DNA from 2 places in the Sphingomonas faeni genome. Region 2 is predicted to be linked to the other one. Evidence: riboswitches for the same ligand, from Rfam matches in the RefSeq annotation. Region 2 holds a riboswitch; the other holds the start of a gene.

Region 1 (5,572 bases), 200 kb from region 2:
CCGTCGACCCAGGCTGGGTTGGCGGCGCGGGCGTGGACGACGCGGGCGATCTCTTCCTTGAGCGGGCGGGCCTTGGCCTGGTCCGGGTTCCGTGCGTCGAGGTGGTAGAGCGTGGCGCTCCCTCCTGCGACCGATTGCGCGGCGGCGAAGCCGGCTTCGTGCGCGGCATAGTCGGCGGCGAGAAGGAGGTCGGTTTCGGGCAGGTCCTGGACGTGGACGAAGGCATCAGCTGCAGCGACGCGGTCGCGGATGCCGGTCGGGTCGAACGTGTCGTTGCCGTCGTCGAGCGCGTGGCTGGAGGCGGACAGCCACGCTTTGCCGGCTTCCAGTCGCGCCGCTGGCGTGTAGGTTTCGGCGGCGTCGCCCATGCTAAGGCCGTAGCGGCCGGGTTCGGGGCCGTAGACGCGAGCGCTGACGGGCTTGCCGACGAAGGGATTCCAGTCTGCCGGTTCGTCGCGTGCAGCGAGCGCTCGGACGGTCTGGCCGAACATCGTGCAGAGCGTTGGGAAGGCGTCGCGGAACAGGCCGGAGACACGAAGCGTGACGTCGATGCGGGGGCGGTCGAAGTTCGCCAGCGGCAGGATCTCGACGCCCCTCACGCGGTCCGACTGCATGTCCCACACTGGCTCCGCGCCGAGCAGGTGGAGCGCCATCGCGAACTCTTCGCCTGCGGTCCGCATTGTCGCAGACGCCCAGAGATCGACGACGAGATTGCGGGGGTAGTCGCCGTGATCCTGCAGATGACGGCGGACGAGTTCGTCGGCGAGCTTTACGCCTTGGGTATGGGCGGCGCGCGAGGGGACTGCACGCGGATCGGTGGTGTAGAGGTTGCGGCCGGTCGGGAGGACGTCGGCGCGGCCTCGCCACGGGGAGCCGGAGGGGCCTGATGCGACGCGTTTGCCTTGGAGCGCGGACCGGAGACCGAGGCGTTCGGCGGCGCCGTGCTCGCCGCGGCCGTAGATATGGAGGCCGTCGCCGTACTGGCTTTCCTTCACGTCACAGACGAACGTGTCGATGCGGGTGATCGCTTCCGACTGGGACTGCGCGTCGTCGAGGCCCAGCGTGGCGGCGAGGCCGGTGGCGGTGGCTTCGTCGCGGATGTCGCGTTGCAGGCGGTCGCGGCGCGCGGGATCGAGGCCGTCGGCGTTGGAGAATTCGTCGAGCAGCGCTTCGAGGCGGCCGAGACCGGCGCCGGTGCGGGTGCGTTCGAGCGGCGGCGGGACGTGGCCGAGCGTGACCGCGCCGATGCGGCGTTTGGCTTGCGCCGCTTCGCCGGGGTCGTTGACGATGAACGGGTAGATGACGGGCATCGCGCCGACGAGCGCTTCGGGCCAGCAGGCGTCGAACAGCGCGACCGACTTGCCGGGGAGCCATTCGAGCGTGCCGTGCGCGCCGACATGGACCAGCGCATCGGTGCCACGCGCGTGAAGCCAGAGGTAGAAGGCGACATAGGCGTGGCAAGGGCAGCGCGAGAGGTCGTGATACTCTTCCGCACGGTGCTCGGTTCGGCCGCGTTCGGGTTGGAGGGCGACGAGCGCCCCGCCCCGGTCGATCGCGGTGAAAGCGAAGTCTCCCGTTGGATCGCCCCACGTTTCCCGAAGGTCCTTTCGCAGAGCTTCGGGGAGGTGCACGAGGGCTTTGCGGTACTCGGCGAGCGGCCAGTGGATGCGCGAGGTGGCCAGATCGGTTGCGTCGGGCGTGATCGCGTAGCCGACTTCGGTCAGGTCGGCGAGGATCGCTTGCGTAGAGGCGAGCGCGTCGAGGCCGACGGCGTGCGCCATCTGGTAAGCCTTGCCTGGATAGGTCGAGAGGACGATCGCGATGCGGTGGTCGGCGACGGGTTTGCTGGCAAGGTTCGTCCAGGCTTCGATCCGCGCAGCGATCGCAGTGATGCGCGCGGGGTCGGCGCGGTGTTCGCGGCGGGTGTATTCGAGGTCACCGTCCCTCGCCGCGGCTTCCTTGAAGCTGGCGACGCCGGCGAAGAGGCGGCCGTCCACTTCGGGAAGGACCACGTGCATGGCGAGGTCGGCGGGCGACAGGCCGCGGGTGGCACCGGCCCAGGCTGCGCGGTCGGAGGTGGCGAGCGCAATCTGGAAGACGGGGACGTTGGCGCCGTCGAGTGGGGTCGTGTCGCTCGCGCCGCGTGCAGAGAACGCGGTGGCGTTGACGATCGCAGCGGGCTTCAGGGCCGTGACCCAGCGGGATAGCCAACCGGCTGCGTCTGGGGCTTTCAAGGAGGGCGCGAAGAGGCCGATGACGTCGAAGCCTCGCGCCGTCAGTTCGGCATGGAGCGCTTCAATCGGGTGGAGGTCTGCGGCGGTCAAGTAGGAGCGGTAGAATACGACCAGCACGCGGGGGCGGTGCGCGTTGAGCTCGAATGCGGCCGGGCAGGTCACGCCGTCGTGCGGTTGCCAGCCGCCGACGTCGGCGATCGCTCGGACGCCGGTTACCGGGCCTGCGTAGCAGCCGGCGGCCAGTGCGAACTGGGCCAGCGCCGCTTGGGCCGCAACCGCGCCGCCGGTGTCGCAGAGATGGGCCAGGCGGCGCAGCGTCGACAGCGGGATCGTCGAAGCGGCGTCGAGGCGCGTGTCGATGCGACCGTCCGCGGCGAGAACAGCGAGCGCGATGCCCTTCTCGCGTGCGAGGTTTTCGACCTGTTGCAGGCCGTAGCTCCAATAGGAGCGGCCCCCGATCAGCCGAATCAGGATGCCCTTCGCGCCGGCCAACGTTTGCTCGACATAGGTGTCTACTGAGAGCGGGTGCTGGAGCGCGGTCAGGTTTGCGAGGCGGAGCGACGGCAGTCGGCTTCCGGCGGCATCCGCACGTCTCCAGCCCGCGGCGAACGCGCCGAGGTCACCGTCGGAGAAGGACAGGACGACGAGATCTGCGGGGGATTGGGCCAGGTCCTGCGGGACCGCGCTTTCCTCCAGCCCGTGGGTCTCGCGGAAGACGACGTGCATCGGGGCTCAGGCGTCCAGCGCGGCCTTGATGCGGGCCTCGTCGATGCGGTCGTGCTCGGCGATGACCACGAGTTGCGTGCGGCGTGGTTCGCCTGCGCGCCACGGGCGATCGTATTGCGTGCGGACGCGGGCGCCGACGGCCTGGACGAGCAGGCGCATCGGCTTGCCGGCGACCGCCGCGTAACCCTTCACGCGAAGGATGTCGGCGCTGCGGGCGAGCGCCTCGATCTTCGCGGTCAGGTCGGCAGGGTCGGCGATTTCGCCGAGTTCGACGACGACGCTGTCGAAATCGTCATGCTCGTGGTCGTCCTCGCCGTCGTGGTGCGAGGGGCGGCTGGCAATGTCGTCTTCGGCAGCGGCGTTGAGGCCGAGGATTACGCGGGGATCGATGACACCGTCGGTCAGGTCGATGACCGGGAGCGGCCGTGCGGACTCGGCGGCGATCACGGCGCGCGCCTTGGCAACGCCTTCGGGGCCGGCGAGGTCGACCTTGGTCAGCAGTACGAGATCTGCGCAGGCGAGCTGGTCCTCGAACACTTCCGACAGCGGCGTCTCGTGGTCGACGCTGGGGTCTGCGGCGCGCTGGGCGTCGAGCGCGGCGACGTCGGGGGCGAAGCGACCGGCGGCGACCGCCTCTGCATCGGCCAGCGCGATGACGCCGTCGACGGTGATGCGCGAGCGGATCGCGGGCCAGTCGAATGCCTTCAGCAGCGGCTTGGGCAGCGCTAGGCCGGAGGTCTCGATCAGGATGTGGTCGGGGCGCGGGTCGAGTGCGAGCAGCGTTTCGACGGTCGGGATAAAGTCGTCGGCGACGGTGCAGCAGATGCAGCCATTGGCCAGCTCGACGACGTTTTCGGCGGGGCAATCGGGGATCGCGCAGCCCTTGAGGATGTCGCCGTCGATGCCGAGCGTGCCGAATTCGTTTACCACGACCGCGAGGCGGCGGCCGTTCGCGTTGCGGATCAGGTGGCTGATGAGCGTCGTCTTGCCGGCACCGAGGAAGCCGGTGACGATGGTGACGGGGACCTTTGAAAGATCGGACATGATTATTTCCTCGACGTCTGAAGCACACGCACGCGCGACCTTTCGGCCGCACGCGTTCGTCGCTCAGACGGAGTACCGTGCCGCGACCATCCCCTGGATCGTAGCAAGAGCGACCATTGCGCTGGCAGGTCTCCTGGCTCGCGGGTCGAGGCTCGACGTACGCCTTCCCAGGTTTTCACCCAGTGGCTGCCCTCCGAAACGAAGGGCGTGTGCATCTCGCTCACCGCTTACAGTTGCAGGGACAGCCGCGGCATTGGGAGGACATCCTCCCGCACCGCATTCCCATTCAAGCCCTTCCGGGCACCGGCGCGATCTGTGAGGTTCGGTGGAACCGAGCCTCCGGGGTGGGGTTAGAGGAATTCCGGGGGCGTGCCAATGCACTCCACCTCCGTCATCCTGACGAAAGTCAGGACCCAGAGCCACGCACGATTCGGTGCTTGGCTCTGGGTCCCGGGTCGAGCCCGGGATGACGAAGGTAATATTACCCGTGCACCACCTCGATCTCGTCGAAGCGTTTCCAGCGGTAGATGGCGAAGCTCAGGACCCAGCACAGCACGAACAGGCCGATGATCGCGAAGCCGAGGCCGTTGAAGTTCTCGCCGAGTGCGGCTGCCAGATCCCAGATGCCGCCGGTCAGGCCGAGCTTTGCGCCGAGCAGCGCGAGCGTCTCGATACCTCCGATCGCGATCGCGACTATGGCGGAGATCAGCGTGATGGTGATGTTGTAATAGAGCTTGCGGATCGGCTTCACGAACGCCCATTCGTACGCGCCTAGCATGACGACGCCGTCCGCCGTGTCGACCAGCGCCATGCCGGTCGCGAACAGCACGGGGAGGACGAGCACGGTGCCGATCGACAGACCGTCGGCGGCCTGGCTCGCGGAAAGGCCGAGGATCGCGACCTCCGTGGCGGTGTCGAAGCCGAGGCCGAACAGGAAGCCGAGCGGGGCCATGTGCCAGCTTCGGGTCACCAGCCGGAACATCGGGCGAAACAGCCGCGCGAGCAGGCCGCGACTGCCGAGCAGCAGGTCGAGATCCTCCTCGACATAGGTGCCGCCGCCGCGGACGTGGCCGAAGGTGCGCCAGACCGAGCGGAGGATGATGAGGTTCATCGCGGCGATCGTGAAGAGGAACAGCGCGGAGATCATCGTCGCGACCACGCCGCCGACCTGCTTGAACGCCTCGAACTGCGACAGTGCGCTGGCGGTGAGTGCGATCGCGACGGCAGCGATGAGCACGATCCCCGAATGGCCGATCGCGAACCAGAAGCCGACGGCGATCGGGCGCTGGCCTTCCTGCATGAGTTTGCGGGTTACGTTGTCGATCGCGGCGATGTGGTCGGCGTCGACTGCGTGACGCAGGCCCAATCCCCAGGCGAGCAAGGTCGTGCCGAGCATGAGGGGCTGCGCGTGGAACAGCGAGAATGCCCAGCCCCAGGCGGCGATATTTGCCGCGACCAGCCCTGCGAACAGCCAGCCGATGCGCTTGCGGGTCGAAACCCGCGTCGATCTCTCGAATGTTGAAGTCGTCATGCACAAACCCCGCAGCGTCCGACGAGGACCGGGGCCT
Region 2 (5,572 bases):
CGTGCCGGCCTCCTCGACGATGTCTAGGCCGTCGACGCGGGTCGAGAAGCGGTACTCGCCGCCGAGCGCCTCGATCGTCTTGCGCATGCTCTCGACCATCGTGACGAGGCGGAAGGTGCCGATATGCGGGTGCGCTTCGGTGAGGATTTCGGGCGGCGCGCCGGCTTTGACGAACTCGGTCAGGACCTTTCGACCCAAGTGGCGCGGGTCCTTGATCTGGCTCCAGAGCTTGCCGTCGGAGAAGGTGCCGGCGCCGCCCTCGCCGAACTGGACGTTGGATTCAGGGTTGAGGACGCTCTTGCGCCAGAGGCCCCAGGTGTCCTTGGTACGCTCGCGGACGACTTTGCCGCGGTCGAGGATGATCGGGCGGAAGCCCATCTGCGCTAGGATCAGGCCGGCGAAGAGGCCGCAGGGCCCTGCGCCGACGACGACTGGGCGGGGGCCGGTGTAGCTCGGACCGCCTTTGGTGACGAAGCGATAGCCGGTGTCCGGGGTACGCTGGACGTGGCGATCTTTCCGGAAGCGGGTGAGGACGGTGTCCTCGTTCTTCAGCGTGACGTCGACCGAATAGACGAGCTGGATGTCCATCTTGTCGCGTGCATCGTGCGCGCGCCTCGCGATCGTGTAGCGGATCAGGTCGCGCGGGGTGACGCGCAGGCGATCGCGGATCGCGGCGGGGAGCGCTTCGTCGGCGTGGTTGAGCGGGAGCTTGAGATCGGTGATGCGGAGCATGGGGGACGCTCTAGCGCCGCGCGCCGCGATCCGCCATCGGGTGCAGGAGAGGACATGATCATGCGGACCGACGACGAGCAGAATGCCAAGAGCGCTAAGCGCAAGGAGGTCCACGATAAGATCGTCGCGAGCAAGACGATCGAGAAGGGCTTGATCATCGTCCACACCGGCAAGGGCAAGGGCAAGTCGACCGCCGCGTTCGGCATGGCGGTGCGGATGATCGGGCATGGGCGGAAAGTCGGCGTGGTGCAGTTCGTCAAGGGCGCGATGGCGACCGGCGAGAAGGCGATCTTCGATGCGTTTCCGGACCTGTGCGAGTTCAAGCCGATGGGCGAGGGGTTCACCTGGGATACGCAGGACCGCGCGCGGGATATCGCGGTGGCGCGCGAGGGTTGGGACGAGGTGAAGCGAATGATCGCCGATTCGTCTTATGCGATGGTGGTCGCGGACGAGCTGAACATCGTGTTGCGGTATGAGTATCTGCCGGTCGACGAGGTGCTGGCGGTGCTGTCGGCCAAGCCCGAGATGACGCATGTCGTGGTGACGGGGCGGAACGCACCGGATGCGCTGATCGAGGCGGCGGATCTGGTAACCGAGATGACGCAGGTGAAGCATCCGTTCCGGTCGGGGGTGAAGGCTCAAGCGGGCGTGGAGTTCTAAGGCGATTTCACGCGAAGGTTCTGCCGGTCACGGCGCTAGCCAAAAATGCTACGTCATCCTGACGAAAGTCAGGACCCAGAGCCACGAAGGCTACCGCCCGTTACCCTGGGTCCTGACTTTCGTCAGGATGACGGCGGATTGGTGGAACTGCTGGAGCGAGCGCCCAACGGCGCGCCGCCATCTTGCGTCCCCCCAGCCCCGCGCCTATCGCTCGACTTGCGACAGGTTTTCCCGAGGCGGCAACGCGTAGGGAAATGAAAATGGGAACGGGAAACACCCGGCTGCCCCTGCAACTGTACGCGGCGAGCCATCGTGCCACATGCCATTGGGATACTCCCGAGAAGGCGGCTCGGACGGCGTTGACCCGCGAGCCAGGAGACCTGCCTGTCGCGGTCGTCTTTCGTCCGGCCAGGGTGCGCCGAACGGACGGGTAACACCCCGAGCGACGACATCGCTTCGCGTCGCGCGGAGGCCGGAGGCGTGCGCCTTTTGCCCCTCGCGCGGTGCGGGATCGACTGTCCGAAGGGGTAACTATGCCAGGTTCACATCAAGTTGCGATCGTCTTGGAACGGACATGCTGAAGTCGGTCGAGGACGGCGTCGCGGTGGTCGCGTGCAATACGTGTCGCCATTCCGCGGACGCGCGCGACGACGAGCAGGGCCAACGCGGCGGCGCGCGGCTGGTCAGCGCGTTAAAGGCAGTACAGGCGAGCGATCCCGCTTATGCCGACGTCACCGTGCAGGAGATGCCGTGCCTGTTCGCGTGCCAGGATTTCTGCACGATCCACCTGCGCGCACCCGCCAAGGTCGGCTATGTGCTCGGCCGGTTCGAGCCGACCGAGGATTCCGCGCGCGCGATCCTCGATTACGCGCGGCTCTACGGCGACAGCGCGTTCGGGCAGGTGCCGTTCAAGCAATGGCCGCAGGGTGTGAAGGGCCATTTCATCACGCGCACGCCGCCCGCTGGGTTCGTCGTCGAATGACCGCATTCGCAACGCCCGTCGCGTTTCTGGCGGCCTTGCGCGGCTTGCCGCAGGCGGACGCCGCGGCGCGATCCGCGGCGATCACCCGGGAGGGGGAACTGACCAAGCCGCCAGGCTCGCTCGGGCGGCTGGAGGATATCGCGGTCTTCATGGCCGGCTGGCAGGCTAACCCGCTGCCTCGGCTCGATCGCGGTAGTGCGGTCGTGTTTGCAGGCAATCACGGCATCGTCGCGCGCGGTGTGAGTGCGTTCCCGGCCTCGGTCACCGCGCAGATGGTCGCCAATTTCCAGCATGGCGGCGCGGCGATCAACGCGCTGTCGCGCGCGGCGGGCCTTGAGCTGAAGATCGTATCGCTCGATCTCGACCGGCCGACCGCAGACTTCACCGAAGCCCCGGCGATGTTGGAGGAGGAGTGCCTCGGCGCGATCAACGCTGGCGCGGCGGCTGTCGCGGATGCGCCCGATCTGCTCGTGCTCGGCGAGCTGGGGATCGGCAATTCGACTACCGCTGCGGCGCTATGTCTGGCGAGCTTGGGCGGGGCGGCGAGCGACTGGGTAGGGCCGGGTACCGGCGTCGATGGCGAGGGCATCGCACGGAAGATCGCCGTCGTCGAGGCTGGGGTCGCGCTGCACCGGGATGCACTGGGCACGCCGTTCGAGATCTTGCGGCGGCTCGGCGGACGCGAACTGGCGGCGATCGCGGGTGCGGTGGTCGCGGCACGGCAGGCGAGCGTGCCGGTGATGCTCGACGGCTTCATCTGCTGTTCGGCTGTGGCACCGTTGGCTGCTGCGTGCCCCGACATTCTCGCGCATTGCCTTGCCGGGCATGTCTCGGCCGAGCCGGGGCATCGTCTTTTGCTCAAGCGCATGGGGCTCGAGCCGTTGCTATCGCTCGGCATGCGGCTGGGTGAGGGCAGCGGAGCAGCTACCGCGACGTTGCTCGTCCGCGCGGCACTGGCGGTCCATGCGGAGATGGCGACGTTCGCCGAGGCGGGCGTTTCGGCGGCGTGAGCGCGTACATGCTGTACCTGATGCGGCATGGTGCGCCCGCGGTGGCGGGTCGGTTGCTTGGGCGAACCGACGACCCGGCAACCGAGGCAGGGATCGCCGCCTGCGTCGCACGCGCGAAGGGCATCGCGGTGGAACGAATCAGAGCATCCGATCTGATCCGCGCGCGTGCCTGTGCGGATGAGATCGGTGGGCCGCGCGGCGTTTCGGTCGAGGTCGATCCACGCTGGCGGGAACTCGACTTCGGCACCTGGGACGGTTTGGCCCCCGCTGCGATAGAGCCCGCCGAGTTGGCGGCGTTCTACGATGATCCCGATGCCTCACCACCGCCCGATGGCGAACGCTGGTCCGCGTTGCAGGACCGTGTGGCGCGCGCACTGGCAGAGATGCCACCGGTCTCGACATTGGTGGTGACGCATGGCGGCGCGATCCGGGCGGCGCTCGCGGAATTGTGCGGGTTCGATCGACGGCAGATCTGGGCGTTCGACCTGCCCTATGCCGCGCTCGTCTCGCTGCGCATATGGCCGCGCCCGAGTCGGACCGTGCAGATCGTCGGGCTGGCGGCATGAAACGGTTGATCGTCGCGTTCGGCTTTCTGACCCGCCTGCCGATGCCGCGCGTTGAGGTGACCTCGACTGATTTCGCCGCCGCCATTCGGTTCTACCCTGTCGTTGGTCTCGTGATCGGCCTGATCGTCGCGGCGGCCGGATGGGCGGGTGCGCTAGTCGATCCGTGGATGGGGGCCGGTGCTGCCCTGCTGACCTGGATCGCGGTGACGGGGGCGCTGCATCTCGATGGGCTTGCCGACCTCGCCGACGGGCTGGGCGCAGCGCATGGCGATCGGACGCGCCTGCTTGCTGTCATGGCCGATCCGCATATCGGGAGCTTCGGCGTCGTCGCGATCGTCTGCCAGATGCTCGCCAAGCTCGTGCTGCTGCATGCCGTAGGGGTGGGCTGGGGGCTGGCCCTTGTGCCGTTCGCGGCGAGGATGGGGCCGCTCGCATGGGCGAGACTGTTGCCGCCACTACGGCCCGGCGGGCTCGGCGCAGCGGTCGCCGGCGCGGTCCGCGCCCGCGATCTGCTGGGATGGGGCCTGTTGCTCGCGCTCGCGGCCGTCGCGGTGCCGGCGCTGATCGCTCTCCCGCTGCTCGTGCTCGGCGTCGCGGCATGGTTGCGGCGGACGCTGGGCGGCGTGACCGGCGACGCGCATGGCGCCGGGATCGAGATCCTCGAGACCGGTCTGCTAGTCGCGCTCGCGGTGGCCGGCGCGCTCGCTTAGCGCCAATAGCGCATCGAGATCGACATGCCGTTCGAGCGTCGCGGCGATCGCGTCGAGCGCAGCATCGATCGACGCGCCATGATCGGGCCCGCTGGCCGCGACGCCGAGCCGCGCAAGCCACGCCGCGCGTTGCTCCGCGAGCGCGAGCAGGCCGTGGACGTAGCTGCCCGACACCAGCCCGTCCGCACTCGTCGCGCCTTCGGGGCTGCCATCGGCGCGGTGGCCGATTGGGCGCGTGGTCGCGGGCCCAGTGGTTGCGCCCATGTGCATCTCATAGCCCTCGAACGCCGCGCCCTGCGCCCGGCCGCGCACCCTTTCCAGTGTCTTGCTGCCGGTGAGGAACGTGTCGATGTCGAGCAGTCCGAGCCCGTCGACACGCCCCGCCGGTCCCTCGATTCCGTCGGGGTCGGCGATGCTGCGACCGAGCATCTGGTAGCCCCCGCAAAGCCCGAGCACCGGCTTGCCGCGGCGGTGATGCGCACGGATATCGATGTCCCAGCCTTGCGCGCGGACAAAGGCGAGGTCGGGGATCGTCGCCTTCGATCCCGCGAGCACGATCATGTCGACGTCCGGGATCGGCGTCCCCGGCGGTACCATCACCAGCGCGACACCGGGCTCGAGCCGAAGCGGATCGAGGTCGTCGAAATTGGCGATCCGCGGCGTGATTGGGCAGGCGATCGTGACGCGGCGTTGTGCACTAGCGGAAGGGCGTTCGAGGATCACCGCGTCCTCGCTCGGCAACCTTACCGCGTCGGCCAGCCACGGCACGACGCCGTACCCCCGCCACCCGCTCCGCGCTTCGATCGCGCGATAGCCGTCGTTGAACAGCGCTGGGTCGCCGCGGAACTTGTTGACCAGGAACCCGTGGATCATCGCCGCGTCGGCCGGATCGATCACCGTGCGCGTGCCGAC

What was found. Region 2 has a riboswitch for cobalamin ahead of QFZ54_RS06175 (DUF1636 domain-containing protein). Riboswitches for the same ligand answer to the same signal wherever they lie in the genome.
Region 1: it holds a riboswitch for cobalamin, as region 2 does, so the genes downstream of both, cobW (cobalamin biosynthesis protein CobW) here and QFZ54_RS06175 (DUF1636 domain-containing protein) in region 2, are expected to answer to the same signal.

The regions. Positions count from the first base shown of each region.
Region 1 covers NZ_JAUSZF010000001.1:1,129,796-1,135,367, forward strand. Annotated here, with positions in the region: gene cobN (cobaltochelatase subunit CobN) at 1-2,960, opposite strand, end outside; gene cobW (cobalamin biosynthesis protein CobW) at 2,967-4,004, opposite strand; cobalamin riboswitch at 4,111-4,327, opposite strand; gene QFZ54_RS05310 (HoxN/HupN/NixA family nickel/cobalt transporter) at 4,486-5,535, opposite strand.
Region 2 covers NZ_JAUSZF010000001.1:1,328,442-1,334,013, reverse strand. Annotated here, with positions in the region: gene QFZ54_RS06185 (NAD(P)/FAD-dependent oxidoreductase) at 1-732, opposite strand, end outside; gene cobO (cob(I)yrinic acid a,c-diamide adenosyltransferase) at 787-1,392, shown strand; cobalamin riboswitch at 1,599-1,794, shown strand; gene QFZ54_RS06175 (DUF1636 domain-containing protein) at 1,967-2,374, shown strand; gene cobT (nicotinate-nucleotide--dimethylbenzimidazole phosphoribosyltransferase) at 2,371-3,384, shown strand; gene QFZ54_RS06165 (histidine phosphatase family protein) at 3,381-3,950, shown strand; gene cobS (adenosylcobinamide-GDP ribazoletransferase) at 3,947-4,660, shown strand; gene QFZ54_RS06155 (cobyric acid synthase) at 4,625-5,572, opposite strand, start outside.